Regions from separate parts of the Anaerocolumna sp. AGMB13020 genome, predicted to be linked through region 1. Evidence: riboswitches for the same ligand, from Rfam matches in the RefSeq annotation. Region 1 holds a riboswitch; the other holds the start of a gene.
What was found. Region 1 has a riboswitch for ZMP and ZTP ahead of R2R35_RS04595 (class I SAM-dependent methyltransferase). Riboswitches for the same ligand answer to the same signal wherever they lie in the genome.
Positions count from the first base shown of each region.

Region 2: linked by a shared signal. The riboswitch ahead of purH (bifunctional phosphoribosylaminoimidazolecarboxamide formyltransferase/IMP cyclohydrolase) and the one ahead of R2R35_RS04595 (class I SAM-dependent methyltransferase) in region 1 are both predicted to bind ZMP and ZTP.

Region 1 covers NZ_CP136910.1:1,107,455-1,123,665, reverse strand. Annotated here, with positions in the region: gene R2R35_RS04630 (glycoside hydrolase family 28 protein) at 115-2,766, shown strand; gene R2R35_RS04625 (CarD family transcriptional regulator) at 3,310-3,816, shown strand; gene R2R35_RS04620 (AraC family transcriptional regulator) at 3,908-4,762, opposite strand; gene R2R35_RS04615 (family 43 glycosylhydrolase) at 5,207-6,538, shown strand; gene R2R35_RS04610 (cellulase family glycosylhydrolase) at 6,794-9,211, shown strand; gene R2R35_RS04605 (hypothetical protein) at 9,509-10,156, shown strand; gene R2R35_RS04595 (class I SAM-dependent methyltransferase) at 10,443-11,078, opposite strand; ZMP/ZTP riboswitch at 11,368-11,447, opposite strand; gene R2R35_RS04590 (TetR/AcrR family transcriptional regulator) at 11,742-12,317, shown strand; gene R2R35_RS04585 (MFS transporter) at 12,399-13,697, shown strand; gene R2R35_RS04580 (PEP/pyruvate-binding domain-containing protein) at 13,802-16,201, shown strand.
Region 2 covers NZ_CP136910.1:2,124,871-2,141,081, forward strand. Annotated here, with positions in the region: gene R2R35_RS08380 (NAD(+) synthase) at 146-2,074, opposite strand; RNA gene ssrS (6S RNA) at 2,368-2,546, opposite strand; gene R2R35_RS08390 (sensor histidine kinase) at 2,609-4,096, opposite strand; gene R2R35_RS08395 (response regulator transcription factor) at 4,303-4,998, opposite strand; gene R2R35_RS08400 (FAD-dependent oxidoreductase) at 5,428-7,392, opposite strand; gene R2R35_RS08405 (MerR family transcriptional regulator) at 7,539-8,348, opposite strand; gene R2R35_RS08410 (Ig-like domain-containing protein) at 8,757-9,410, shown strand; gene R2R35_RS08415 (flotillin family protein) at 9,518-10,978, opposite strand; gene R2R35_RS08420 (hypothetical protein) at 11,101-11,640, opposite strand; gene purH (bifunctional phosphoribosylaminoimidazolecarboxamide formyltransferase/IMP cyclohydrolase) at 12,036-13,589, opposite strand; ZMP/ZTP riboswitch at 13,696-13,778, opposite strand; gene R2R35_RS08430 (Ig-like domain-containing protein) at 14,017-16,211, opposite strand, start outside.

The DNA.
Region 1 (16,211 bases):
ATCTCATGATGGTCGTAGATGCTTAATATGTGAAAGAAAATGAAGAGAATAATAAATAAGCATTTGCTATGATTAGTAAAATAACGATTACTATACAACAATGGAGTGAGAAATATGTTTGCAATAAAAGAAGCCACAGGGTGTCCTTTTGGCAGGAATTATCTGGAGAAGGAAGAACATAAATTTGACATTTGCACATATGGTGCAGGTATAGATATGCCTCCCGTTACCAATACCATTGCCATCAATGCAGCAATAAGGGAAGCGTCCATAGAAGGAGGGACTGTGATAATCCCCAAAGGGGATTTCAGAGTTTATACCATAGTTCTTATGAGTGGTGTAAATATTTACTTAAGTGAGGGCAGTGTATTACATGCCGCCAAAACAGATATAGAGAACTCCTATGAACTGCAGGAAGGGGAAGGCGGCAATTATGATGAGCCAGAGGTAAATGCTTATGTTGGGCTGCAGGATCATGGACATACCTATTTTCGAAATAGCCTTATTTATGGAAGTGATATTTCAGAGGTAATGATTTACGGCCCCGGTTTACTTGATGGCAGCTTTTTAAATGACAAGGGGGAACTGGAGCATGTGCTGATGGGAGGAGATCCACCGGAACCTGGGAAACGTATGGAAGCCGGACACAGAGGAGAATGGTTTGGTAATAAGGCTATTGCTCTTTGCCGGTGCAGGAATGTGGTGTTAAGGGACTTCTCTCTCCTGGCAGGCGGACATTTTGCTATAATAGCAACCTGTGTGACCAACCTCCTGGTTGAACAGGTATTAGTAGATACCAACAGAGATGCCCTGGATGTGGATTGCTGTCAGAATGTGACCATTCGGAATTCAGCCTTTAATTCCTTGACAGATGATGCCATTGTCTTAAAGGCTTCTTATGGCGGAGGTATCTTCAAACGCCTGGAAAATGTCCTGGTGGAGGATTGTAAGGTCAGCGGTTATGATATGGGTTCCGTTTATGACAGAACCTTTACGACGGATAAGCTGATAGCTACGGATCGCTGCGGTCCAACTGCAAGAGTCAAGTTGGGAACAGAAGCTACCTGCGGTTATGACTGTGTGACGGTAAGACGGGTACAGTTTAAACGTTCCCGGGGATTTGCGCTGGAGGCAGTGGACGGCTCAGACTTAAGCAATATTCTCTTTGAGGATTCCACCATGGAAGATGTAAGCAGTTCACCGATTTTTATCAGAGCAGGTGACCGGGGCCGTTATCCGGTTACGGGTAACTCGTCAGAGGAAGAGCTAATCACATCAGAAGCTTCCAGACCAAATGTGCGCCTGCAAAATACCAACTGGATTCTTCCGGCGAAAGAAAATTACTCCCTATATCCGGCAAGAAGATATCTGCCCGCATATAACAGAACCCACCGTGTTACCGCAGATGGCTGTTCTTTCTTTGAAATCGTAGACCAGGTTGACCCTTTGCTTTTAAATCCGGCAAATTATCATGAGGAGGAGGGGAGATACTTTGCATATAAGTATGATTTGGATTCCTTACAGTACCTGCCTGACTATGACTGTGAATTAATGAAAGGTGATCTGCCCCTTTATGCCAATGCTTTCGGAAGTGAGAGAATTGCTTCGGTCCATGATATTATTATTCGGGATATATCGGTTAGAAATGCTGATCCAAGATATCCCATCGAACTGATGGGACTGGTTGGCAGCAGACTTCGTAACATTATTCTTGAAAATATTACCGTTGAATACAGAGGAGGCTTTTCACTTAAAGAGGCGGTGGAACAACGTCAGGTAAATACCAATTGGGAATATCGTTATAACAAAGGAAAGAGAAGCATTCAATCCCTGCCATGGCTGATTAATACCTTTTTTTTGAAAAACGAGGGACTGCTACCAAGAGCAGAATGGAATCCGGCAGAGAAAGCCTGGAAGGCGGCACCTTTTAATATACCGGAACTCCCGGAGGTTTATCCGGAACCCAGCAATTGGGGGATACTGCCGGCTTATGGCCTATATGCCCGCCATGTAGAGAATCTAAAGGTGTCAAATCTTACGCTGCATTATCTTGTGGAAGACAGCAGATATCCTATTGTATTGGATGATGTTGTAGGAGGGACCCTCTGCCGTATTCATGCGGACCACAGAGAGGATAGAGAAGAAGTCGTATGTGTTACGAACAAGTATAAACGTCCTGCCGGGCTGGAATATGTGCCAGATTATCCTTATCAGCTGACCTCTGTCGAGAAGGTGGAAATGGACAGCAGTCTGTCTGTTAAACAGGTACAGATTACTGCTCCGGCACCAGGGACACCAAAAGACGGTCTGTATTCCTATGAAACAGCTGCAATCACGGAGACAGGCTATAACTACGATTATGAAACTGCAAACTATCCATTGCCTCAAACCGTATATCGCCCGTTTTTCCGTCCAATTCCAGAACAAAGGATTCAGTTGGGGCAGGAGCTTGTGCTTGAGATCATTGCCAGACAGCCGGCTTACGAGGTCTCTCTTTTAGAAACCGACGGAAAGATATACAATGAATCCCTTACTGTAAAGGATTATAGCGTCAAAGGTGTTTCAAAACCCATGACCTTGAAGGGAAGCAATTTACCGGAAGGAGCAGTTTTTGATTCCTCCACCTTTGTGCCAGGTAAGCCAAGCGTTTTTAAGTGGAAGCCAACAGAAGCAGCATTGCGAAAAGAGCCTTATAAACTGACTTTTACAGCAGATGATGGTATTATACCTGTTAAGATGGAGGTATTCATAAGGATTATAAAATAGAAAATACAGCAGTTGTTTTATGAGAGCAATTGTTCTGGGCCTTAAGTCTTCAGATTAAGAAAGGGCTGTTGATTTGTTGTCTTTCTTTCATAAAGGCAACAATCCAACAGCCCAGATACGCTTTCATTAAAAAATGTTTCTAATAATATTATTGGTAAAGGATGATTATACATGCGATAATCATCCTTTTTATTGAGCTAAGGATTCAGATCCTTCTGCTTTAGGATATGGCTTAATTATATTAAATGAATGAGTAAAACAGAACAGAGATAGAAAAAGTGAAGTATTTCCAGACCTTTTCTAAGAAAATGCTGAAAATACATTGCATATTAAAAAATTTACTGACATTAAGAGAAATTTAGTGGTAAAATAGATTAATGCAATACAATTAATGATTTATGGTTTCCTTTGAAACAGGAGGTATGATGTACTAACAGGTGAAATGAAATCAGAAGGAAATAAAGGAGATGTTACATTGAAGATGAAAGACTGCTTCTCAACCATAGAACTATTATTTAAGCAAGAGAAAGGGAAGGTATAAATATGTTTCAGAGTAATCAATATATTGTCTATGGAATCACCGGAATATGCAGAATTAAGAGTGTTGGATATCTTTCAGGAGATGGTTTTGTCAGAAATAAGTTATACTATACCCTGGAGCCTTTACATTCCAGGGGCAGTGCTATCTATACACCCGTGGAAAATAACAAAGTGAGGATGCGGGAGGTGATTACGAAAGAAGAAGCCATGAATTTAATTCAGGATATTCCCGGGTTGGAGTTTATTGATATATATGATGACAAGAGAAGTGAGCCAATTTACAAAGAAGCCTTAAAGCTTAATGATTGCTGTGAACTATTGCAGATACTAAAAGTTCTTAAACTGAGAGAGATAGAAAAAAGTGCAGGAAATAGAAGGTTGTCTGCTCTTGATAAGAAATATTTAGATCTTATCTGTAATACTCTGACAGATGAGATCTCACTGGTTCTTGAGATGTCACGTGAGAAGGCGGAAGTTGAGATCATGGAGAAGTTGGGTGAAATAACCTGACAAGAACTTTTTTGCCTGCAAAGAAAGAATCCGGTAAATAGTAATTGAGTAAGTAAATATGAAAATGAGCTTCTGCTGTTCTTTCTGCAGATTAACTCCTATATTCTGTGGGTGTAACACCCATTTGCTGCTTAAAGATGCGGCTGAAATAATTACTGTTATTGAAGCCGCATCTTAGAGCAATTTCACTAATGGAAAGACTGCTGTCCTTTAGCTGAAGACATGCCTTGCGTATTCTCAGGGAAATAAGATAATTCATTGGTGTTGTATGATAGGTATCCCGAAAAACCCTGATAAAATGCCGTTCCGAATAGTGGGAAAGACCAGCCAGCATCTGAATGGAGATATCCTCGTTGTAGTGGTTCTCAATATAGGAAATGGCTTTAGCAATATTAATAATATCCATTTTATGAAAGTCATCCTTAAAGTCATAGGATCGGGACAGAATTACTACAAGTGTCATAAAGCTGGACTGAAGAAAAGTGCGCCAGCCTTCTTGCTTATCCTGATATTCTGCGTTCATCAAATCAACCATTTTACATACTCTGTCAAAATCCTTTTGCAGCAGCTTAAGTCTGCTGGAGAATTTATATTCTTTTGAAACATAGGGCTCCAGCAGGAACAGGGCATGAAAGCCTGCCGACCGGGTAATATCATAATTCCCGGGAAACAGACTGTCCAGACGAAACATAATATTACAGATGCGGAAATTGTCAGTATCCTGGTAACCATGGGCAGTATTGTTTCCAATAACAAAAACATCACCTTTGCTAATGTGGAATTTCTCTTCATCTACAATATGTGAAGCACTCCCGTTCAGTACGATCACCAGTTCAAAGAAATCCTCATGTGTATGTACAAACAGGTCCTCGTCATGATATCCGTATTGTATGAAAAATGGGAAACTCTCATCATCCGTAAAATAACCTAATTTCATGTAGGGCATAGAAACCTCCGATATTGGCTGGAATATGCTACAAAATGGAAAAAAATTACTATATAAAACGGCGTATATATGAATATTACTGTTATAGTATAGTAAAAAAACAATTACATTACAAGCTATTAGTAAAGGAGAATAAGAAAAACCTATTAAAGTAATTCCCCACTGCACAAACACCAGGATACATAAAGCATAAGCTTGCTTAAACCCATAAAAGTAAGAGCCCCAGATGATGCATAAATTCAATTTATAAGGGAAGAAATCAAGGATGAAGATTGTGAATATTGAAAAACGAACTTCGCCCATTTCGAAAGAATAACCTAAGACAGAAGTAGTAAGGAAATGTCATTTATGTGCTAATACATGGCGTTATAATGGTAGAACTGTAAAGTTGTCTATGCTAGGATGAAGAGGAAGAATAAAATTATGACTTACTAGGAGGCATTTATGGCAAACCCCTTTCTTCCCTTATGGGAGTATATCCCCGATGGTGAACCCAGAGTATTTAGAGACCGAGTATATATATACGGCTCACATGATAATGCAGGTTCTGACCACTTTTGCGATTATAAACTGAAGGTATGGTCTGCACCGCTAAATAACTTAAATCAATGGGAGTGTCATGGTGACAGCTTTCATACACGCAAAGACAGAGACCACGAGACAGATACCCACTGGACAGAGAATGAGCTCTTTGCACCTGACGTTGTTGAAAAGGATGGAAAATATTATCTCTATGCATATATAATTGGAGCCGTTGGCTGTGTGGCAGTCAGTGACAGACCGGAAGGTCCCTTTAAACTGCTTTCCAGATATCAATACAGGATACCGGAAGGAAAAGGTGAAGATTGCTTTGGCAGCGGCTGGTTTATAGATCCTGGCGTTCTAGTGGATGATGATGGCAAGGTATACATATATTGTGGTTATGAGCGTTCTTTTATTGCAGAAATCAATCCGGAGAACATGTATGAAATAATTGACGGAACCTATCAGGATGATATTATTCCGGTAGAAGAACCCTTTACCTTCTTTGAAGCTTGTTCTCCCAGAAAAGTGGGGGATACCTATTACCTTATTTATAGTCCCAGAAAAGGTAGCAGACTTGTCTATGCCACATCCAAATCTCCAAAGGGACCCTTCGAATATGGTGGAATTATAGTGGATAACGGGCAGGACTATCCTGCAGGAAATAATCATGGTTCCATCTGCTGTATCAATGGACAATGGTATATTTTTTATCACCGCATGACAAACAATACCATTATGTCAAGACGAGCCTGTGTTGAAAAGATAACCATATTACCAGACGGCAGCATTCCTCAGGTAGAGATGACCTCTCTGGGATTTGAAGAGGCTTTGTCACCTTTTACAATAACACCGGCAGAAACCGCCTGCGTTTTAATCGGCGGAGCTTTTGTGACGGAAAAGAATGTTTTTGAAAGACCTGTTACCGCAATTACCAGCGGCTGCATTATTGGCTATAAGTATTTTGATTTTGGGGAAGATTATGCCAGCCTTACCATGGACTTCGTTGTAAAGGTAAGGGGGACAGGCTGCAAATCCATAATAAGGATATTACTTGATGATTATGAGAAAGGTGAAGAAATCGGAATATGTAAAATCGGTGCTGACAGCGGTAGTTATCAGACGGTAGTGAAGAAGATTACAGGCAGGCATGCGGTTTATTTTCTCGTGCAGGATTGTGTTACAGGCTGGACCGCGGATATGTTCAAAGGAAGGCATTTGTTTGAATTGGAATCTTTCGTATTTATGAAATAGACAGGGATCAGACGGTTAGAAACTTGAAGCAAAGACTTAGCCCAATGAATATAGACAAAAACAATTTTATTGGAAAAGAAGAAAAATAGGAGGTGGTAAAGAGCTACAAAAGAATAGGAAGTACGAAATACCAGGGGAGAACTTATATTGCAGTTGGTGTCAAGGCCATTCCGGACTCAATATAAGGTATAAAGTAGCAGGCTTTACGGATTTCTTGTAAAAAGGATAATAATTTCGTAATAAGGAGGTATTTATATGGTTAAACGTAAGTCTATCAGAAGCTATATACTGGCATTGGGGTTGCTGGTCACTATGCTTGCTTCAACTTTGTATTCCATGGTGCCTGTTATGGCAGAGCAGACCACCAATTTCGATCAGTTAAACCAACAGCAGCTGGTAGCTGCTATGGGTACAGGCTGGAATCTTGGGAACACCATGGAAGCCTTTAGTGACTATGGGCCAAATGAAGAAATGTGGGGTAATCCCAAAGTTACCAGACAGCTTTTTACGGCGGTAAAAAATGCCGGATTTAACACCGTCCGGATACCGGTTACTTTACTAAAAGCAATCGGTCCTGCACCTGATTATACCATTGATTCGGCTTGGTTAGCCAGAGTTAAGGAAGTGGTCGATTATGCCTATGATCAGGGACTTTATGTAATTCTTGACGGTGTACATGGTGACGGGTACCATACTATCAATGGTGCATGGCTTTTAGTAACAGACAGTGATCAGACGGCAGTCAGAGACAAGTATAAGAAAGTATGGCAGCAATATGCGAATACATTTAAAGCGTATGATGAACATTTAATCTTTGAATCCATGAATGAAGTGTTTGACGGTAATTATTATGATCCTGATCCGGTATTATATGAGAATCTCAATGCATATAATCAGATATTTGTCGATACGATAAGACAATCCGGTGGAAACAATGCCGCCCGGTGGTTATTGGTTCCAGGCTGGAATACCAATATTGATCATATGACACTGGATTTTGGATTTGTAATACCTACAGATAGTTATCGCTCAGCTGCCATACCCTCTGAGGAGAAAAGAATAATGATCTCAGCTCATTATTATTCACCCTATGAGTTCACCCTTGATAACAGCAGTTCCATTACCCAATGGGGTTCCATAGCCACTGATCCCTCTAAGAAATCCAGCTGGGGACAGGAAGATTATATGGATTCACAGCTGGCGCAAATGTATCAAACCTTTGTAAAAAAAGGTTATCCGGTGGTAATCGGTGAATACTGTGCTACGGATAAAACGGATAAAGATGCAAGTAATAACACCTACCGTGCTTATTTCAATAAGATTTTGAATACTGTCTGCAAGAAATATGGTGCCGTTCCGGTATACTGGGATATCGGAGCTTATGGTCCCGGTGGCTCCGGAATCATTGACAGAAAGACTTATGCCATTGTACAGCCGGCAATACTGGAAGGAATTATGAGTGGAATAAGAGCGACGGTCACTCCTACTCCCACTCCGACCCCCACCCCTACTCCGTCCGGCAGCGGACCTAAAATTTCAGTACTGTACAAATGCGGAGATACCAGTGCTTCCGGAGGAATTCGGTTCAGCTTGCAGGTTAGAAATGACGATAACACAGCGGTTTCGCTTTCTGATGTAAAGGTTCGGTACTGGTATACGAGAGATGATGGAAAATGGCAGTCCTTTAACTGCTATTATGCAGTAGTCGGTTCTGGTAATGTTTATGGAAATATGGTCAGAATACCACTTTCATCAGCTTACAGTACAGCCGATTTCTATTCGGAAGTAGGCTTTTCAAGTGGTGCGGGAATCCTGAATCCCGGAGCCAGCAGCGGTGAGCTTCAGATTACCTTGACGAAATACGACAATTCCAAATACAATCAGACCAATGATTATTCTTTCGATTCCAGTAAAACAGATTATGGACAGAATCTGAAAATAACAGCATATGTAAAAGGGGTTCTGGTGTATGGCACGGAACCAGGCGGCACTACTCCGGTAACGCCTACCCCAACAGTAACGGTTATCCCAACAGTAACGCCAATAGTAACGGTAACGCCAACAGTAACAGTAACGCCAACAGTAACGGTAACGCCAACAGTAACAGTAACCCCAACAGTAACGGTAACGCCAACAGTAACAGTAACCCCAACAGTAACAGTTACCCCAACGGTAACTCCCACCCCATCAGTTACCCCCATCCCTACCATAACCCCAATACCTGGTGGAAATATCAAACTTCAATTCTTCAATGGAAATACTACAGCTTCCACTAATACTTTGTATCCAAACTTTAAAATTGTTAATACCGGTACAACAAGTATCAATCTTTCTGATGTGAAGGTAAGATATTACTTTACAAAGGATGGTACCAATGCTGCCAGTTACGTTTGTGACTGGGCTTCGGCAGGCAGCGGGAAAATTAGCGGTACTTTTACAGGGTTATCAAAGACAAATGCTGACTGTTACCTGGAAATAAGCTTTGATAGTTCAGCAGTCACGCTGGCACCAGGAGCAGAGACTGAAATAAAGGGAAGAGTATGGAAGTCGGACTGGTCAAACTTTACACAGTCAAATGATTATTCCTTTCATGCCACGGCAACAAATTATACGGATTGGAACAATGTTACCGGTTATATTGCCGGTACACTGAAATGGGGAACAGAACCTTAATCTCAGAACCTTGAAGTGATTTTACGATTCGTAGGAGGAAGCGAATAGAATATAAGGGATAGCAGCGAGCTCTTTTTCATTTCATCACAGGCAAGATTTTCTTGTTAAAATTCCAACGTCTGATATAATAGTATAAGACCTGGATGCACTTAATTTCCAAAGTGATAATAGAAACCATTGTATTGGTAAAGTATATTCTATAAGGCTGTTAGGAACTTAAACAAGGCATTCATGAACGGATCCAGGCTGAACCCTATACCAAGCCAAGCCCTGGTAAGAACAAAGAGGAAGACTGAAATGAAAAATAAATTAGCATTGACTATTGTTTTAATAATCGTTTTATTCGCAGCAATTATCTACTGCATCCAACCAGTTGAGAAATTCAAGGAAGCTTCAACGGAACAAATCTCTTTGAAAGAGCTCATGAAAGAGAAGATCCTGGATTCCATCACAGGAATGTTAACCAATTCCTCAAAAGAGTTCCAGTTTGAATTATCGGAAAATGATATGAACAATATTATTTCAGGGAATATGGATAAGCTAAAAAGCAAGAAAATAGACAGTGTCCATTGTGCCATACAGAATGGTGAGGTTTATTTTTATGCAGATACAAAGTTATTGTCCTTATTTCCGGCACAGTTAATCTTAAAGACTGATTTCACGGTAACTGATAATGCTCTGCAAGTCAAAATAAACAAAGCATATATGGGAAGGATACCGGTATTAAAAAGTGTCGTTATGGATTATCTGAAAAATAAAATAGATAAAGCAAATATCGAGGAAGAAAGCTCGCTCATTTCGATACCTTTAACACTACCGGAAGCAGTCACCATAGAAGATTTTCAGATAACGGATAAGATTACTTTTAAGATAGCAGTTTCCATAAAATCCTTAAGTGAGGTAATAGAGATAGTAGAATTCTTTGGTGGGAAATTAATGAAATAATAAAACAGCACCTTTAATTCATTGGAATAAAAATATTTTAGTAAACCAGTGTAACGGAAAACCTGCTTTCGTTACACTGGTTTTTTAGTTGTCTGTGTTTTGTTAAATAATCATCTGCACCAAGCCGAAGCTTGGAAACTTTATTTTCCTCATCATTTTAGCGATGAGCATAAGCACCGGTATAATAGCAGATAAATTTTCTTGCTCTATACATTTTTTCATAAGAGCGCAAAGCTCTTTGTCATCGTCTGTGATTAAATGTATATTTTTGTGAAACGGAATAGAATTAGAAAAGATTCCTTCCTATAAAATAAAATCCATTCGACTTATGTCCGTTCATAGTTGTGAATGTCAGGTGCTCATATTTTAATGTACTGAAATCAGCCAGAAGTTCCTTCAGCCATTTCTCTGAGTGATGGCGAAGAACGGCACCCTCCGGTAATTCAAAAACACCATAGATGCCATACTTTTCTTTAAAGCTTTGATAGCGGGATTGATTTCTTTCATCTGAATTAATAAGAAAATCGTTTATGTACAGAATGCCGGCTGGTTTTAATACACGATAAATCTCAGTAATTAGTGCCTGCTGTTCTTCATTGCTTTTGATACAAGTCAGGACGGCAAAAAGTATAACCGCGTCTACGCTATGGTCTGGCAAATCGATCCCTGCATCTTTTTTCAAACGGAGATCAAGATAAGGGGCCAGTTGTTTTCCTCGTTCGATCATCCCCTGCGAAAAATCCATGCCGATCAGATGTTTATACCCTAAGTGATGCAATTCGTCCAGTGTACGGCCATAGCCGCACCCAACATCAAGAATGACGGCATTGAGATTAAGATAATTGGCGAATTCATTGGCCTGAAAAGGCGTTGTAAACTGCTTTGTCTCTGAAACACTGTTCCAGTAATCTTTTTGTTCCATCGGATAACTCCTCCTTGTGTATTAATTGATTATATCTGATAATGAAGCCATTTATATTTTCGACTACTCTCTGAAAGATAAGCGCCGCTATTTTGTATACCGCAGCTCCATCATTACGCCCTCGATCCTCTAACCAAAAAGCTCATTGTAGTGTCCTCCCAAGTTTGCATTATCTATCACACTGTAGCCTTGTGCTGTTCATTGATATACGCACAACGTTCTACTCTGCGCAAGATTCAAATGTTCTCTGAATGATATTAACAGTATAAAAAAAGGCCCACCAATCTAAGCATCATGCCCAGACGGTCGGCTCCCGAAACGCTATACTCCCTGTGGTTTAATCCACTTCCGTCAGTCATACAGCATAATTATACTACCATTCAATATGGATATTGTCAATGTCAACTCCGAACCAAGCTCAGAAGAGTTGAGGATATATTATTCATCTAATATAATAAGATGTGTAAGTTAACAGTTCGCATGTAATCAAGTATTTCTCAATTATCTGGATAATTTCAGCTGCTGTTGGAATCCCACATAATCAAGGAAAATCTGCCTGCGTTAATAGGACATCTATTTATTATCTCATGAATGCTATATTGACGAACCTTGAATGGAAAGGTATTATAATATACACAGAACTATTTTGAAGGGGTGAATATATTGGGACGTCCTTATACCGAGGAAGAACGAGCGGAGCTAAAGATAAAAATTAAAGAAGCTGCTGCAAAGATGTTCATGCAACTAGGTTTCAAAGATTTTAGAATACAGCTATTGACTAAGCAAGTGGGAATATCATTAGGAGGCTTTTACTCCTTTTACAAAGACAAAGAAGCTCTCTATGAAGAAATTCTGCGCGATGAAAAAAACAGAATACGAAAAAAAATCCTAACCATAATTGAAGAAGAAAACCAAACACCAAAAGAATTTTTTACGGATCTTGCTCATGTTCTTTTAAATAAAACGGTCACAAATAAATTTTACACCAATGAATATAGTAGTTTATTAGAAACGTTGGTCTGGAATGACGATTCCATTACCGCAGAAGATAATCTGCATTTCATTCAGCAGATCAGACAAATTTGGGCCAATAAAGGAATTGTTATCTCAGCATCTAATGAGGAACTGGCCGCTGCTGTTGCAACGTTGGCCATATTGTGCACTCATAAAGAAAAGATAGGTGTTGGTTTTGATTCGTGGTATCCAGTCATTGAAAAAGCACTCCTTGAGCAACTTTGATAATTTTTATCCAAGCTATGAAAAATATTTGATATTTTCATAGGATGATGTTATACTTGTTCTTGAAGGAGGTGTTTCTGTTTGAACAAACCTGAAAAAACTGCCATTCTTATCGGGCTGTTGCTTTGCATGGGTGCTTCCACCATTATGCAAACCTATTTCAGCAGCGCGTTGCCCGCAATCAGTAGCAGTTTCAAATCCGTTTCCTTTTATTCATGGATACATGGCAGCTATATACTTGCTTCTTCCGCCGTCATTATATTGTCCAGTGGGTTGTGTCAGAGATTCGGTAACAAGAAAAATTTCATTATCGGTTCTTTGCTATTTGGTATAGGGACTATAATAGCCCCATTCAGCAGCTCTATGCTACAGCTGGTAATCACGAGAATCGTTATGGGAATAGGCGCAGGGGTAGTAGTTCCGGCAACCTACGGTATAATAGGTGAACATTTTGAGAAAGAAAAGTATTCGTCTGTTTTTGCCTCCTTTGCCGTTGTGCAGATCATATTCAATGGGTTAGGCAGCTTAGCTGGCGGATATTTACCCAAGATTGCTTCATGGAAGGCAATTTTTTTTCTCTTACTCCCACTTGAAATGCTAAGCTTTTGGCTGGTATTCCGAAATCTCCCTGATAGCGTTCCATCTATGCATACAGAGCCTTTTTACTTTCGCCGGCATCTACTTATGATTTTGGCTATTCTTCTCACAACCTTGGGAATCGAGCAAGCCTATCATCAACAATACCTATTACTGATTTTAAGCGCCGCATTGCTTTTGTTTGTGGTATGGAAGGACACCAAAGGCGGAAATATACTGCTTCCAAAGGAATTTGCAACAGATTCTTTATTGAGAAACCTGTGCCTTCAGGTATTTCTGTTGGGAGCATTCTATAATGTCTGTCTTGCATATCTGCCAAGCTTGATGCAGTTTTCTATGGGGTTCAGTGCAGATAGGGCGGGGAATCTATTGGCAGTATTCGTTGTTCTCATGGGAGTCGGAAGCGTTTTGGGGGCATTATATAAAATTTCTGAACGTCCGGCCATCCTGATCGGATGGTTGGCAGGCTTGGCAGGTGGCATTTTCATACCGTTCTTCTTTATGCTGGCTGTGGGGCTGCTGGGATTCGGCTCAGGTGTATTAATGTCTGTATTATTGGGATATACAGCGACCCGGACGCAGAATAATGCTTCGGGTGTAAACAGCGCAGCCCACTTAATCCGCAATTTTGGCGGCAGTATCGGAACAATATTATTTCAGTTTTCACTCAGCTATCCGCAGCAATATTATATTGGCGGTGTTCTGATTCTTGCCGCAACAGGGACGATTGCAGCTTCCCTATCTTTTCGAATTAGCCATGTTTTAGACAAAACGAATGCGTGAACTTCAGTATGGAGGAGGGAAATGAGAAATTTCATGACTATTTGTGCCGCACCAAGGCGCACGGAATGGAGATTAATATGAAATATATTAGAAGGTTTCATGAAATGAAGAAAGAAGATGTTTCTGTTGTCGGCGGGAAAGGAGCAAATTTGAGCGAAATGTTTAATGCCGGTTTTCCTGTTCCCGATGGCTTTTGCATTACAGGAGATGCGTTTGACGAATACATGAAGCGTAATGGTTTTGACCAGCAAGCATCGGCTTATAGTGAAACGCTTAGCTCTGAAATCGCGGAAGGACAGCTTTGGGCTACATTAGAGAAAGAAATTAATGAGTGCTATGCAACGCTCGGGCAAAATATGCGAGTTGCTGTCCGCTCCTCAGCTACAGCCGAGGATTTGCCAGAGGCAAGCTTCGCCGGACAGCAGGAAACCTATCTTAACGTTGTTGGTAGGGAGCCGCTTATGATCGCAGTCAAGAAGTGCTTCGCTTCTCTGTATTCTACCCGTGCTGTGACATATCGGAAACAGGCAAACTTTGATACCGTGAAAGTATCTTTGGCGGTCGTGATTCAAAAGATGGTGGAAAGTGAAGTGTCGGGCGTTCTTTTTACCGCCGATCCTGTCAGTCAGAGTTCAGGTCAAATGATGCTTAATGCTTCATGGGGTCTTGGAGAAGCGATTGTTTCAGGAAAAGTAACACCGGATATCTATATATACAGCAAAAAGCGCAACCGTATAGTCGATAAAAAAATGGGTGATAAAGATATTTTGATCTGCTATGGCAACACAGGAATCGAGGAAAGAAGAACACCTTTGGAGCAAAGAAACCGCTTTTGCCTGAATGACAAACAAGCACTTGAAGTTTTTACAATGGGTCAGAGGGTTGAACAACATTATGGAAGCCCACAGGATATCGAATGGGCTATTTCAGACGGCAAGTTGTACTTATTACAGTCCCGCCCAATTACTACTTTAAAAAAAGCAAATGAAAGACAGCCGGAGCTTTCCGCATCACAAAAAGCTGTGCTCAATAACTGGATTGAGCATTGCCCTACGCCTCTTTACCCTTTGGATATAGAACCGTGTGAAATCATAGATCGGGCAAAATCAAAAGTTTTTCAGGAATTAGGTATTTCCATTGGTGGTGCGCTGAATATGGACGAAAACGGGATACTATCCTTCTCAGCAAGTACGATACGTATTTCTCCACGAATTCTGAATATCCCTTTTTTATTGCGGCAGTATACAAATTATGCGGTGAATTCTTCAAATACAAACGGTGCATTTTCCAAGATAAAAAAAGAGCTGGAAGAAATATCTGCGGTAGATGTTTCCCAGCTATCAGTCACTGCGCTGATTCAGCAAGTAAAGGCTTTGATGAACTTATCGGAAGAAATTGCATACATACGTTTTCGCTATAATATCTTCCCGTCTGTTGCTGTTTCCAAGTTGCTTTATCCGAACTTGCGCCGGATAGATAAAAAGATTAATGAATTCGATCTGCTGAGCGACTTGCCTTATAAAACATGGGAACTGAATGTCGCATTAAGAAAGCTGGCCGCTTATATTCAAGATTATAAAGAGTTAAACAGAGCTATTACGAATCATAAAATTATGGATAGCAGTGCCATAAAAACCATTCGGAACGACTATCCTGATTTTTCCGACAGGTTGCAAAATTTTATCAATGAGTTCGGATGGAAATCAAGTAGCAGCTACTGTGCATTTTGCTCCGTATCATGGCATGAGGATATGATTCCGCTCTTTTCTTTGATAAAAGCTTTGTTACAGTCTGATAACAAGGATTTAGGAAACAACAAATATCAGGCAATCCTTGAGAAAATCACAAGGTGCTTTTCTGCAAATAAAGCCGCCAAGGTGCATAAGAAGATTGAGGAAATTCGAGGGTATCATGTCAACCGGGAAGAAAGTCTTTACCTGATAGAGATGTGCTATGGATTAGCACGCAGAGCAGTTTTTGAACTGGAGCTTCGGTTTCCGGAAATATTTATGCAGCCAAAGGATATTCTTTTTCTTACACTAGAAGAAATATATGCACTGTCTGCTGGGACTCAAAATTATAGGAAGCAAATTACGGTTAGAAAGGCAAGCCGCCCTCAAAACGAAAAATTGTGGAGCAGCCTTTCGCTTGTCGGAAAGGTTAATAGCGAAAATGTGTTAAGAGGTGTATCAGGTAATAGAGGTATCTGCCAAGGAAAAGTTAAAAGAATTCTTACCTTGCAGGAATTTGATAAAATGCAGCAAGGTGACATTCTAGTTTGCCGATATACTGACCCTTCATGGACGCCATTGTTTGTTTTAGCGTCCGCGGTCGTATCCGATACCGGAGGGCCTCTGTCCCATAGCGCTATTGTAGCAAGGGAATATAATATCCCTGCGGTCTTAGGCTGTGGCAACGCAACCGAAATATTACAGGATGGACAAGAAATTGTTGTTAATGGTGATAAGGGTATTGTTCAGCTCTGTTATAAAGGTCCCGTATAAAATAAAGGCT
Region 2 (16,211 bases), 1.0 Mb from region 1:
GGTCTTTTGTAGAATATATTTAAATGATCAGACCATCTCTAATTATGAGTACGATTCTATGAAACTCAATAGTCCTATAATTTAAGTTGTCTGCTCGTCAAAACTCAGAAAACATACAAGAGACCACCATGTCAAATTCTAAGCTCTATTTGTCGAGGCTGTCCAGTTCCTTCATCCACAGGGATACGCTTGCATCACTGGGCATTCTTAAATCCCCTCTTGGTGATACTGCTACGGAACCTACTTTAGGACCGTCGGGCAGGCAGGAGCGTTTGAACTGCTGACTGAAGAAACGTCTGTAAAAGTTCTTCAACCATTTTAATATAATTTCCTCACTGTAATCCTGGTGGAAGGCCAACAGTGCAAGTCTGTATATTTTTCCTGGTGTGTATCCAAAACGAAGAACATAGTATAAAAAGAAATCATGAAGCTCATAAGGTCCCACCAGTTCTTCGGTCTTCTGTGCAATCTCGCCGTCTTTCGGCGGCAGCAGTTCCGGACTAACCGGCGTATCCAGGATATCAAACAGTACCGTTCTTAAGGTTTCATTCTCCAGGGTCTGTGCATAATAAGCCACCAGATAACGAACCAGCGTCTTAGGCACAGAGGAATTAACCCCATACATAGACATATGATCTCCATTGTAGGTAGCCCAGCCCAATGCCAGCTCTGACATATCCCCGGTACCGATAACCAGACCATTGTATTTGTTGGACAGATCCATGATTACCTGGGTTCTTTCCCTTGCCTGCACATTCTCGTAGGTTATATCATGAACAGAGCTGTCATGTCCGATATCCCGAAAATGCAGATTTACTGCTTCCTGGATAGGAATTTCTAAAAATGTTGTTCCCAGTTCCTTTGCAAGGCTTACTGCATTCTGATAGGTTCTGTCAGTGGTACCAAAACAAGGCATGGTAACAGTTATAATCCCCTTTCTGCTAAGGCCTAAAAGATCAAAAGCTTTGCAGACCACTAACAATGCAAGGGTAGAATCAAGTCCGCCGGAAATTGCAAGAACACTGGTTTTAAGACCTGTATGCTCCAGCCTTTTCTTTAACCCATAAGCTTGTATATTAAGTATCTCTTCACAGCGCCTGTCCCTGTCGTCTCTGTTGCTGGGGACAAAAGGAGCTTTATCTATATATCTGGTAAGGAGGGTTTCAGAAGCTGCCAGCTCTTTGCCGAAAGCAAACTCCACATAGGTGTAATCTTTTCTTTCCGCCACCTGATAGGTAGTCATTCTTCTACGCTCACTGATTAATTTCCCCATATCCAGTTCGGTGATGATCATTTCATTTACAAATCTTTTTGATTCTTTTACCATAGCCCCGTTTTCCGCTATCATATTATGCGCGCCGAATACAAGGTCGGTACTGGATTCACCTTCACCGGCAGAGGCATAGACATAGCCGCAGACCAGTTTTGCTGACTGCATCCTTATAAGATCTCTTCGATAGATATCTTTTCCGGTAGTCTCATCACTGGCAGAGGGATTCAGGATCACCGTGGCACCCGCCAGGCAGTGATTTACACTGGGAGCAAGGGGCACCCAAAGATCTTCGCATATTTCAACCCCAACAGTAAGCTGTCTGAAATCAGATGCAGTAAACAGCAGATTGGCACCAAAAGGTACTGCTTCGTCATAAAAAATAAAATTCTCTGCAATATCCTGTCCGGGATTAAAATGTCTGGCTTCATAGAATTCAGAATAACCGGGAAGATTCTTCTTAGGCACTAATCCTAATAACCTGCCATTAAATATCACAGCTGCGGTATTAAAGAGCTTACCATTTCGTAATACCGGAAGTCCCAGGGTTATCAGCATTCTTCTGTTCTTTGTAAAATCAACAATACGTTTCAACTCAATGATTGCGTTATTTATCAAGGTATCCTGGAGAAATAGCTCACCGCAGGTATATCCGGTAAGACAAAGCTCCGGTAGTAATAATATTTTAGCAGAAAGGCCGTCCGCCTCTTCAATTAGCTTACGAATCTGCTGTCCATTGTATTCACAGTCAGCGACCTTAATATGCGGAGTGGCTGCGGCTACTTTCAGAAAACCGTCTTTCATAACTACCTCTCATTTCTGCGTTTTTCGCACTTTATTGTGTCAGATTACCCTGTCAGGCGATTACAAAAATCCACTCACTAAATGGGTTTAAATATATTGTTTCATAAATACATTGTATTAAAAACACTTTTACAATAATATAGCATAATAAATGTATGTCAAAGCTCATCTACTCACATAAACAGAAATGCTTCCTAACCTTCATTCTATCAAAACTTCAGAATTATGTAAACATAAATTGCAATATAAAAGGTACAAAAAAAGGCAGCTTTCGCTGCCCCTTTATCTTTTGTCAATACCCCGAAACGCCGTTTCCCGTATTTTGACTCCTAGCGCTAGCTAGGTGGGTTTCCGCAGGTAAGCCTCTGTCTTCCACTGCAAACGGTGGCCTGACATAATCTTACAAATTAGGAATCCCGTATTATCTGATGTAGGTTCAAAATAACAGGAGTGTCGTACATTCCAGGAATTTCTTATGAGCTTATTATAACCCAGACTTTTATTTTTTTCAAGGCTAAAATTGTGCTAATACTACTAAATATTTAACTCTTCTACATAATTTTCCAAGCTTTGAAAGGAGAACAGGAATTCAGTGCCTTTTCCTTCTTCACTGTTTACGGTTATTACACCATCATGTTTTAAGGCAATCTGCTTTGCAATTGCAAGCCCCAGACCTGAGCCCTGTGCATTTTGTTTTAGCTTGGAACGATAAAATTTATCAAAAATAAAAGGCAATTCTTCTTTTGAGATACCAATACCTTCATCTCTGATTGATATTATTAGTTTATCCTTTTTGCTTAGATTTATGTGTATGGCAGAATTTACATGAGAGAACTTAATGGCATTGTCAAGTATGATTAAAAACATTTGTTTTAAACGATCATAATCTCCCATCATGGTATAGGCAGGCTGATCCCCTGAAAGGATCATCTCTATTTCTTTATTCTGGCATAAAGGATGAAAGCTTTTTAACAGATCTTCGAAAATCTGGTTAACATTAACCGGCTCCTTCTCTACCTCAAAATCCGGATTCTGCATCTTGGACAATAACAAAAGATCTCCTACCAGTCTTTCCATCCCCTTGCATTCACCCAGGATCTTAACATAGTACTGGTATACTTTCTCTTCATCGGTTACCACACCGTCTAATAAGGTTTCGGTATAGGCCCTAATAACAGTAATAGGTGTTCTAAGTTCATGAGATACGTTAGCAAAAAAATCCGTTCTTATCTGCTCCCTGTTAAGCCTTTCTTCTTCATTTTCCTTCAGACGGTCAGCCAGAATATCGATGGTAGTGGCCAGATCCCCTATCTCATCCTTGCGTTTCAGTGCTAATTTACTCTGGTATTTGCCGTCCGCCAATTGAAGGGCTGTGATTCTCATGGAGCTGATAGGCTTCGTAATACCACTGGCAAATAATATGGCAATAATAAAGGAAATGAAAAGAGCAATACCTACACTGGAATAAATCAGGGTCACACTGCTTCTGACTATATCCTCCTGTTTCTTAACATCTGACCGAAGCAGTACTACTCCTACTACTTCCCCGTTAATAATGACTGGGTAACCCTGTATGGCAGAACTGCCCCCGAATTCTTCGTAATAACCGCTCCGGTACAGGGTCTCTCTGTTAAAAGCCCCTTCTATTACGGTTATACAATCTGGTGATAAGACCACATTTTCCAGATTCAGATTCTCAAACTTCTTATCCATTGGATTAGTGGAATTGGGATTTGAAATGGTCCAGATATCCAGTTCGTCAGGGTCTACATCCTGTATGATCTGCTGATTATCCAGATACTCCTCCGATTCGTTATTAATGATAGCCTTGGACAAATCATCTATTATAAAGCTTGCCTGCTTTAACATTTTATTCTGATAGCTTTTTTTCGTTGCGCTTTCATACAGGTTTACAAAGATAAGACCTACCATTATGGCAAACAGAGTCAGAACAAGGGCATAGTTAATATATACTTTAAAAAAAAGCCTGTTAAAAGGCTTCCTCTGCTGCTTTCTATCCATTTATTCCTCTTTTCTGAATATGGAATTTTTCTAACAATCAGTTCTCAATATTCCTTTTATAAATATGACTTAAGTGTCAAATGCCGTGCTACCATCTGTGAAAGACTGACCACTGGCCTTTTGACACTCAAATCAAATAGTTTACTACAAAAAAGGACATTCATAAAGCTTCTCAACGATAAGTAATCTTATTACGAATTCTTATGCTATGCCTCTTCTATCTCAAATTTATATCCTACCCCCCAGATGGTCTTAATATTCCATTCGGGATGAGGAAGCGCATCCAATTTGGCCCGCAGCCTCTTAATGTGAGAATCGACGGTTCTGCTGTCACCAAAATAATCAAAGCCCCAAAGACTATCCAGAAGATTATCCCTGGTAAATACCTTGTTGGGGTTTTTTGCCAGTGTCCACATGGTCTCTATTTCTTTTTTTGTAAGTGACATTCTGTTTCCGTTGATATGCAACGTATATTCATCCAGATTTATTGTCATATTACATACTGTTATTGTATTTTCAGATGTGACTTCCTTCTCAGTCTTGGTCATTCTGCGAAGTACTGCCCTCACTCTTGCCATGACTTCACTTGGGCTGAAGGGTTTAACAATGTAATCATCTGCACCGATATCAAGCCCCATTATTTTCTCGAAGTCCTCACCCCTAGCTGTAATTAAAAGCACCGGGACATTGGATACTGCGCGAATCTTTCTGCATACTTCATAGCCATCTTCTTTTGGCATCATAACATCCAGAAGGACTGCCGCAGGATTATATCTTTCAAATAAACGAAAAGCTTCTTCTCCATCACCAGCTATTACCGGTTCCAAGCCTTCTTTTTTGGAATAGGCTGACAAAACATCTGTTATGTCCTGATTATCATCGGCAATTAGTATGTATTGCATTTCTTTTCCTCCAATATCACTTTTAAGCCTTATTTCAAATATTATATGTTACTTTACATAGAAAAAGGCACATGAAAACTATGAGCAACTCATAAATCCACGAATTCCTCCTATATAAGTTGAATTTTAGCTTTTTCTGTTCCCGTGTATAAGAATGGGTAAATCTTTTGTATTTCTTGTTGGTAAACAGTTAAACCATAATCGAGCTTATATATCTCTGATGTAGCAGTAGCAAATTTGCTTCATATACACCTCATTATATCTGTCTTAGGCCGTAAAAACAAGTGTCTGACGCATATTGGATGAAATTTGTAAGTTCTGTAAGAAAAATTTAAGAAAAACCGCCGCATAGAAAGTCAGAATTCTCCAGAAAAGTATCTGGTTATCCTATTTCTATGCCGCGGTCATCAATTTACCACATTATGGCTGCTATTTTGCAGTTAACGCATAAGCAGCAGCATTTTCTCCCCCAAGACGGCCTGAGGTAAAGGAATAACCGATACCGACACCATTTCCGACATAGGTATCATTAAATAGTACTCCCTCTGATTCCAGTCCTACGGCATATAATCCCTTAATCGGTGTTCTTTCTTCGTTAAGGACTTTGAATTTCGTATTCACAAGCAGTCCGCCTACAGAACCCAGATTGTTGATTTCAGCTACAATTGCGTAATAAGGGCCTTCCTCTCCCATGCTCAGCAGGTAATCAGAGGATTTGCCAAACTCTGTATCCACCCCAGTCTTTGTAGCTTCCACATAATTATTGTACGCTTCCGCAAAGGTGTCTACATCCATTCCTGCATTTTCAGCCAGTTCTTCGATGGTATTTCCCTTATAACCGTCACCGTTGGCAACCATGGAATCAAATACCTTTTCTACCTCCGCCCACGGATTTTCAAGGGTAAACTGGTCTTTAAAGTCCGCGTAAAATTCAGGGGGCAGTCCTGGCAGTTTCGGTGCGTTGACACCACTCATACCTTTTGCCGCCAGTAAATCTAACTGTGCTTTTGATACGATTACCAGATGATAAGCACCATTAAAAGCACTGGTGTTGGCAGCTGCCACAGCTGTCAGGGTGGAGGCCTCGTCCCTAAATCTTGCTCCGGAAGGACCTACATTCATAAAATTCGGCAGGTAAGACAACATAAGAGGATAACTTGCCTGGAAGGAAGTATATTCCTTCTTTAGATTACCTGTTGCTTTCGCAAGGGTCTGATGAAGCATCTGCCCTCCGATATTATCAGGAACCTTTGCTCCGATATCCCAGGCCATCTGAAGTCCTTCTCCGATATTTTGTCCAAGACCACCGTTAACGCCTTCAAAGCCAAATAACTCTTTTACCATTTCAGCATTGGCAGCATATCCGCCGGTTGCCAGCACTACGCTTTTCGCAGTGATATTAAGAATGGTTCCGTCTGCTTTCTCTGCACTGATACCGGTAACTGCACCGGCTTTATCGGTTAACAGCTTTTTACCGGTTGTTTCTGTAAGCACCTGTCCGCCTGCTTTTACAACGGAAGCCTCCAGCATACTGCGAAGGATTTCCTGACGTGTGTTATAGGCAGGAAGAACATGGAGCTGTTCTCCACCAAAATTAAGGAAGGTGGTCTGATAGCCTTTCTTTGCAAGCCAGTCATAGGTTTCTCCGGATTTTGTAACATATTGTCTGATTGCAGCTGCATCCACTCTCCAGTGATTATTAACGATCCAGTCTGATATTTCCTTTTCTACTTCCACTTTCACACCATTCTCAAGAGCAGCAGATGAGTTGTAGAACTTTCCTGCCCAGGATAAGTTACTGGCACCGCCAATTACTGCTGTTTTCTCTATAATAATGACCTTGGCTCCTTTGTCTGCTGCCGAGACTGCTGCTGAGACACCGGAGGCACCTGCGCCAATTACGACCACATCTGCAGTCAGTTCCTCGGTCTTGCCTTCGCCTTCTTTTACTGTTTCTCTGGCTTTTAATGCCTCTACATCACCACCTGCCTGCTTTACCGCGTTCTCAATAGCTGCCAGGATTCCATCACTGGATTCGGTAGCACCTGATACGGCATCCACATCCAAGGTCTGTCCATTTAATACTTTATCCTTTATGGTATTTAAAGCTTCATCCCCAAGACCCTCTGTCTCAGTCTGATTCACAATCTTAATATCTGTTATATCTGTGTCACTGAAGGTCACCTCGATCTGAATAAGGCCATCCTTTCCTTCTGCTTCACCTGTATAGGTACCGGCTTTATAGGTAACCTCTCCCTGCGCTTCACCGGTTACCTCCGCTTTATTATCATTTTCATTTTTCTTATCGTTCTGTTCCTTTTTGTTGCAGCCGGTAAAAACAGCGAACACCAGCATAAAAACAGTTAATAAAATAACATACTTCTTCTTTTTCATGTTTTCCTCTCCCTTGTTGTGTATGACTTTTTCATTGTTTCTGCAGCTTTATCATAAACCCTGGTGTAACACCAATGTCAATAGTTTGTTAAATAACAAACAAGACGCCACAATTTTTCCCAGCAGTGAGGCTAATAACATACCCCTTAATTTCCCACGGGTATGTTAACTTCAATATAAGTACGGCGCTGGATTTCTGAGTTTTCCGTCAAAACAATCTTTCCAAAAATATCTCCGTCTATTTTATATCCTTTTTCCTTTATGTACTCCAGCATAAAGAATATCGAATCCTTTGTAATATAATCGCTGGTGGAAATAATCAGTGAGGATACACAGCTTGCAGGAGGAATATACTCTACTCCTTCATCCGGGGTTAGTTTAAGTCTCCTGGCATCCCCCTCAAATACCGCAAGCCCCCAGTTATAGTTAAAACAGTTGTTTTCGCTTAAAGCCTCCTGTCGATCTATGTGAAACGAAAAAAAGGTAAAGGGCAGGTATTTCATCCATTCCTCCACTATCTCAGTCAGAGAAGAATCTTTACGCAATCTGTTCTTTTCCGTCTGCTTTATTCGATAGACCCCTGGAAGTTCTTTCAGGCTGCACGTTTCCAGTCTGTAATCTATTTCTTCATATTCCAGGGAGATCTCTGACATTTTCTGAAGCAGTATGTTTTTTTGCTTAATCTCTTCCTCCAGCTGCTTTTTCCTATCCTGAACTTTTTCAATAATAACATTAGAATCTGCTCTTCCGGTGAGACTGGCAGCTTCCTGCATGGAGAACTCAAGGCTTCTGTACCAACGGCTCATCAACATGTTTCTGGCATCAAAATCGTTAAAATAACGATAGCTGTTTCTTTTATCTTTTGTCGGATTGATGATGCCGTGTTTTTCATACAACCGCAAGGTATCAACAGTTACTCCCAGCAATTCTGCAAATTCCCTTATCGTATATTTCATTCTGCCCATGCTCCTTCTTACTCACAGTCTTGTAAAATCCATAGTTACACTTTTGTCAGATTCTATTAATCATTAAATGAAACAATAATAATAAACTGACATTTATATATCATATATGAAATATCGTCATTAATCTATAGTCATTCCCTATTACATTGTTTTGACTGCAGAGCTTACATCAATCAAATAATAATCGTAAGATTCGTAAGAAAAAATTAAGAAATTGACATGATTCTGACAAATTAATATATTATTTTAATAAGGTACATAATAAGATACATAACCGTGATGTTACATGAATTTCACGGAAAGTGTTGGAAACAGGCCATATTATTGATATAATAGTATATAGAAAGCCACCTTTACTTTCTGTAATATCAAATGACCTGTCATTAGGAGGATAATGCCATGAAATTTGCTTTATGGAAAAAATGCCTTCTGGCATTTGGCATATGTTTATTCCTGTCTGTATTATTGCCGCCCGTATTTGGCAGTACTGCAGTTGCCAGTGCAACAACTACTGATGAAGAACAAAACAGCATTAAATTAAATGTAAAGAGTAAGTCCCTGGTAAAAGATTCAACTTTCAACTTAAAGCTGTACAATGTTACAGAAAGCCAGAAAGTGTCCTACAAATCCGGTGATACCGCCATTGCAACAGTTGATGACTCCGGTCTTATAACCGCTGTTGACTTTGGAACTGCTTCCATAACTGCTACCATTAAAGATGGCACTAAGACAGTTGCCACTTTGGACTGCAGTATTACCGTTGGTCCTGCGGCCTTAAGTATTAAGCTTACCAAATCAGAACTGACCCTGACAGTTGGTGATAAGACTTCCTTAACAGCGATCTTAAAGCCTAACAACACGGTAGAAGAAGCAAAGTTCTGGAGTAATGATTCCAATATCGCCAGTGTAAGCATTGGCGGAAGAATCACAGCAAAATCTGCTGGTGTTACTTATATCTTCGCTTCTATCGGAAATGGTAAATTTGATTATTGCAAAGTTACAGTAGTCGAAAAATCAGATATTACTCCCACTCCATCGGGAACAGCACAGTAAAACAAGAATATTCAGCTTATGAAAAGCCATAAAAAGGCACCGTAAACATTTAACTTCATGTCTGCGGTGCCTGAATTTATGGCTTTACAGTTTTATATCTTTACAGTTTATACTTCCTTATAATCTGTGGAATCCTGTTCTTCCTTCGTCTGACTGGACAGCTCCTCTTTCTTATCCTTTGACAGATTCTTCTTAATAGAGTCTGTAAGGTTAATTCCAGTAATCGCTTCAATCGTCTCAGGTATCTGAGTTATAATATCTGTTACATAACCGGAAACCTTGGAAGCTCCAGAGCCTTCTCCATTCTTACCACTGTCTATAATAACAATTTTCTCAGTCTTCGTAAGAGGTTCTGAAATAGAGGCAGCAATTTCAGGTAATTTCTCAATAATCATCTGTGTTACCGCGGCATCATTATACTGCTTGTAAGCTTCTGCTTTCTTCACCATGGTCTGAGCTTCCGCTGTACCTTTTGCAAGGATAGAGGCTGCTTCTGCTTCACCAGTAATTCTGATAGCTTCCGCTTCTGCTTCTGCCTTTACCTTTATTGCCATACTGGCTGCTTCTGCTTCTTTTAATTCAGAGTATTTCTTGGCATCAGCTTCTTTGCTGATACGGTAAATATCTGCATCCGCTTCTTTGTTAACAGTAGCAAGTAATTCTTTTTCACGTCTAATAGCTTCTTTATCCTGAATTTCTGCTTCTTTTTCCTTCTTGGTAAGCTCTACCAGCATGGCAGTTTCAGTAACTTCCTTATCCACTTTGTTCTTCTGGATGGCATAAGCAGCATCTGCTTTCGCTTTTACTGTCTCCTGCTCCTGACGATAGCCTTGTATCTTTAATTCCTTTTCCTTATTCGCTTCTGCCACCTGGGTTTCTGCGAGAATCTTTGCTTCTTCTCCCAGTCTCTCGGCTTCTGCTACCTTGATTTTGGTTTCTTTTAAAGCTTCTGCTTCTGCAATTGCAGCATTTTTCTTTACTTCTGCAATACGAGGTTTACCAAGTGCCTCCAGATAGCCATTCTTATCAGAGATATCACGAATGGTAAAGACCTTCAGCTCAAGTCCCATACTGGCAAGACCCATGGCTGCAACTTCCTGAACCTGAGAAGCAAACTTTTCTCTGTCTTTGTAAATCTCTTCAACGGTCATCTTGGAGATAATTTCTCTTAGCTTACCTTCCAATACATCCTTGCCTGTATCTTTTATAACCTCTATGGTCTGCTGTTCTCTGCCTGTATAAAACTGCTCTACAGCATTTAGAATGCTTTCTTTATCGCTTTTAACCTTAACAACAGCAACACCATCGGCACGGATATCAACACCCTGCTCCGTTCTTGCACCCTCTGTACGAATTTCGATTTTCATATTTTCCAATGAAATCTTATCGGCACGTTCCAGCAAAGGGATAACAAAACCACCGCCGCCGGAGATAACCCTTTTCTTAAGACCTGTTACAACTACTGCCTTATCCTGGGGCACTCTCTTCCACATGGTGGTAACCAGCAGGATAACCAGAATAACAGCTCCTACAATACTTCCTGCAATAATAATAGCTTGTAATGGCATACTTTCTTCCTCCTATTAACACGTACTCCCATAGTATAAGTTGATAGCCTTGTATAAAGGGCACTCCTATAACCATGGTTTCCTAATTTATATCAGATACGATATAGGTTTTACCTTATGTATCAGATATTCTCTGTGGATGTAACATAAAATACATACTCTTCAATCCAGCAGATGGCCACACTTCCTCCTGCTTTGATTTCTCCACCGTTTATTGTCTTGGCGGGTGAGGTATAACTGTTTCCATTTATAATATACCTTATCTCTCCAAAGCCATTCTCCATTATGGTCTCCGATACAGTAGCCGGCAGCCCAACAAGATCCTTTACATCCGGTGTGCTGGTACTTTGGGCTTTCTTAAGGGGTGTTATGATGAAATGCTGTATGGCGAAACATACTGCAAAACCGGTAACTGCAGATAGGAACAGCATTAATATCCAGAACAAGCCTGGAACCTTCTCCCACAGAATCCATCCCATACCGCCAAATACTGCTGAAAACAAAACGAAAACAATCGGACTAAAGGGAAGTGCAATGGAACTTCCTCCAAAATCCAGGTCAAAGCCGTCAATCCCAACAATATCAAAGAGGCTTCCCAAAAGAACTGATATAATTATCAATGCAATACCTGCAAAAAAACAAACCTGAAATAGCAATAGCATCTTAACACCTCCTGTGTGGAGTTTTTTTATTTCTTCACGCTTAAGTTGATTTCTATGTCTTTCACCTGTGTAATATAATCATATTCCATCCCGATTAATTCCATATTACACAAATATTAAAATTGGATTAGAATTTTATTCTGCCGATGTGTCTGAAAACTGCCTGTTCTACACTGAACATGCAAAACGGTGTAATGTGTTTCTGGACACACCCTCATTTCTATTGTACTAAGGATAGAACTCATTGTCAATTTTAACCACAGAATTAGTAAATGTTTACTGTTTTTCGCTAATTGTCACAATCATATCAACCTCAAATAAAAAAAACTCTCCGGCAACCAGTTCCATGAAACTGTGCCGGAGAAGTCTTTATGATAAGATAAAAGCAGATTTAATTAGTGCTTGAAATGCCTCATACCAGTGAATACCATAGCTATTCCATATTCATTGCATTTCTTTATGGAATCTTCATCACGGATGGAACCGCCTGGCTGGATAATTGCTGTAATCCCACCTTCATGAGCTGCTTCTACGCAATCATCAAAAGGGAAGAAGGCATCGGAAGCAAGTACAGAACCCGCAGCTGCCCCTTCGCCTATAAGCTCTTTGCTATGTTCTATACTTTGTCTGGCTGCCCATATACGATTTACCTGTCCGGGTCCGATTCCAATGGACTGTTTATCTTTTGCCAGTGCAATTCCATTGGACTTTACAAACTTCACCACCTTCATGGCAAAAAGCATATCCTCCAGCTCTTTCTCCGTCGGTTTTCTGTCCGTAACAACTTTTAGTTCTTCTTCCATCAGAAGTTTGCTGTCAATGGTCTGTACAATAAGTCCACCGTTTACCTTTTTTAAGTCATACGCATTTTCGTTCTGAGGTACTTCAATATCCTCCAGCCTAAGAACCCTTACATTTTTCTTGGCCTTTAATATCTCAAGTGCTTCAGCTTCGTAATCAGGTGCTACAATTACCTCCAGGAATATCTTGCTCATCTCTTCTGCCATATAGGAGGTAACTGTACGGTTGCATACCACGATACCGCCGAAAATGGATACCTTGTCTGCTTGATATGCTTTATCCCAGGCCTTCTCAATATTCTGGGCACTGCCTACTCCACAGGGATTTCCATGCTTGCAGGCAACGACTGTTGGTTCTGTAAATTCCTTTAACAGTTCCAGGGCACCATTGGTGTCATTGATGTTGTTGAAGGAGAGTTCCTTGCCATTTAACTGCAGGGCATCAGCCAGAGAGCCTTTTCGTTTACCGATTTCACGGTAAAAAGCTGCCTTCTGATGAGGATTTTCACCATATCTCATGTCCTGCACCTTCTCATAGGTAAGGGTAAGGGTTTCCGGGAGTTCTGTGTCTTTTCTTTCCGCCTTCAGATAATCTGCAATCATTGTGTCATAATTAGAGGTATGCATAAATACCTTCTGCATCAAATAGAACTTGGTCTCCAGGCTTACCGCTCCGGCTTCTTTCAGTTCTGCGAGCACTTTATTGTAATCGGATGGATCCGTAACCACTGCCACATCCTGATAATTCTTGGCAGCACTGCGCAGCATGGTGGGACCGCCGATATCAATGTTTTCTACCGCTTCTTCTCTGGTTACACCGTCTTTTAATATAGTCGCCTTAAAAGGATAGAGATTAACAATTACAAAGTCTATGGGCTTGATCTGAAGTTCCTCTAACTGCTTCATGTGCTCTTCTCTGCTTCTCATAGCAAGCAGCCCGGCATGGATAGCCGGATGTAGTGTTTTTACTCTTCCATCCAGGCACTCAGGAAATCCGGTAACCTCAGATACTTCAACAGCTTTGATTCCTTCCTCTTTCAGTTTCTTATAGGTTCCTCCGGTAGACAGAATCTCAACTCCTAAACGCTCCAGCTCCTTTGCCATTTCCACTATTCCGGTTTTGTCGGATACGCTGATCAATGCTCTCATTATTATTCTCCTTTTTCCTGTATTATTGACGCCTAGGGATTTTTAATCCCTTAGACAACAAAAAACCGCCCGGGTAACCCGATGTTCTGTATAGGTACAGAGCTACCAGGGCTGCCCAGGCGGTCGGCTTATTCTATTTTTGTACTCCCTATGGGTGAACTCCCATTTCCGCCAGTCATACAAAATCTAAATTAAGTCTACAACATTTTAAGCGCTGTGACAAGTGCCTTTTTAGATATTTTTCTTTTTCGATTAATTCAGTTCTTGTACCGATTTCTTCTAGGATACTTGTATTTTAAATTACCTGTTAATATACTTCCGGCATACTCTCTTATTCTTATATCTTCCTGCCCTTTCCCTTTGTTATAATGGAACAATAACAGAAAAGAGAGCATGCCGTTCGTTCTGCCGCTTCCTTTGATGCTTTTTAATTATGTCCCATTACCTTGACGTCCCACAGAGAATATCCATAGGGCAGTGCTCTTTCAATCCCCTGGAATTTGAGGTATTTGGCATTCACTGGTGAGAAACTCAGCGTTTCAATGCCACCGCTGCCGTTAGACTGCTTATAGATACTGGAATAACTGCTGCCGTTGGCGGATACCAGTATCTCATACTGCTTTCCATAAGCAGCCTCCCAGTTTAGCACCAGCTGGCTGATGTTATAGGTTCCTCCAAGGTCAATGACAAACCAGGCATTATCTGCGAAATTAGAGGACCATCTGGTAGCAGTATTATTGTCAGTCAGATTGCTTTCTCCAAAGCCGGCTCCTTCTGATCCGGAAGAAGTTACAGTCTTTCCGGCTGCTACGTCCGTATTGGTACCTGGATTGCCGGAACCACCATCCACCGGTGTTCCTTGCGTTACTCCGTGTATATAAGTAAGGGTCTGTGTATCCAGTGCACCATTTCCCGGGTTATAGGTAAAGAAATATTCTATCACATCTCCCTGTTTAACGGGATTCACGGTGTAAGTAAAGTTGCCGTTTTCACTTCCGTTCATGGCAACATTTATCTGACCGCCATTATTGATTTTATAATGTAAGTCTGCAAAGGTTGCTCCGTTTACATAAAATTCTAACTTATCTCCAATCTTCTTCAGTCCTTTTACACTGTCACCAACCACATATACTGTAGAGGCTGCCTTAACGGTAATCTGGCAGCTTGCGGTTTTATTGCCGTCAGCCGTTTTAACAGTAATTGTGGTCGTACCTGCAGCAACAGCTGTTATTTTACCGTTCTGATCGACTGCAGCAATAGCCGTGTTAGCACTGGACCAGGTAACCTGCTTATTGGTTGCATTTGAGGGGCTTATTGTCGCATTGAGCGTAACCGTTCCACCCACTGTCAGTTCCGTTTGTGAAGCACTTAAAACTACTCCGGCTACTGGTACAGTCTGATTTCCGCCTGCATTTACCGTTACAAGGCAGGTCGCCGTATATCCTCCATCATTGGTTGTTGCTGTAATTGTTGCTGTACCGTTTGAAACAGCCGTTACCTGACCGGCACTGACAGTAGCTACCGATGGATTGGAGGAGGTCCAGGTTACATTCTTATTGGTCGCATTGCCAGGCGTAATGGTTCTGTTGAGCTGGACCGTTTCACCGATGGTTGTTAAAGCTGCGGTCTGTCTGTCCAGTGTGATTCCTGTTACTGGTACATTACTTGGATTTTCACCGTTTGTATCTTTATATACTCTTACATAATCCACCTGCATGCTTGCCGGAATATCTCCCGGATTCGGCGTTACGCCACCGTCGAACCAACCGCCTACTGCAAGATTCATAATTATATAGAATTCCTGGTCAAAAGGTGCATTGTTATTGGATGGGGCCCCGTTGGAATACCACTGTTCATTGGTAGCTTTAAAGAAGCATTTACCGTCTACATACCATTTAATATTATCCTCTTCCCATACGACACTGTATACATGATAATCAGAATCGATAGTCTGTCCGTCGGGGAAGGAATAATCACCGCCAATATAAGTATTTGCCGGCCACTGTCCGCCGAAGTGAATGGCACCGCTTGAGGCACCCGGCAGACGTCCTCTTGCTTCCATTACGTCTATTTCACCGGAGGCAGCCCAGGTACCATAGGTATCATCATTGGGCAGCATCCAGAGTGCAGGCCATAAACCATTTCCTCTGGGAAGCTTTGCGCGGAAATCAATTCTTCCATACTTAAAGGTAACATTATCTTTTGTAGTAATCTTACCGGAGGAGTAAGGAGCTACACGATTTGGATCCTGCGGAAAGGTCTTGGGATCTTCTAAAGCCGTTATCGTAAGTTTACCATTGCTTACAGAAATGTTTCTTTCACTGTTAGTGTAATGCTCCAGCTCATTATTTCCCCAACCCCAGGTACCGGGATCGTCATTGATATAATAGCCTGTATTATAATTCCAAACACTGGTATCCAAAGAATTTCCGCTGAATTCATCATTCCATACCAGATTCATTCCGGTAACCTCTGGATTTTCAGGTGTTCCAAGTTCTATATCCCCAAGGTCTGATACATCGGGTCTTGGCGCATCAGGGTTACCGATAAAGGTGTAGTTTACATAATTATTTCCAATGCTTCCGCCTTTTTGTCCGTTGAGTGGATACCCGATTCTTATCT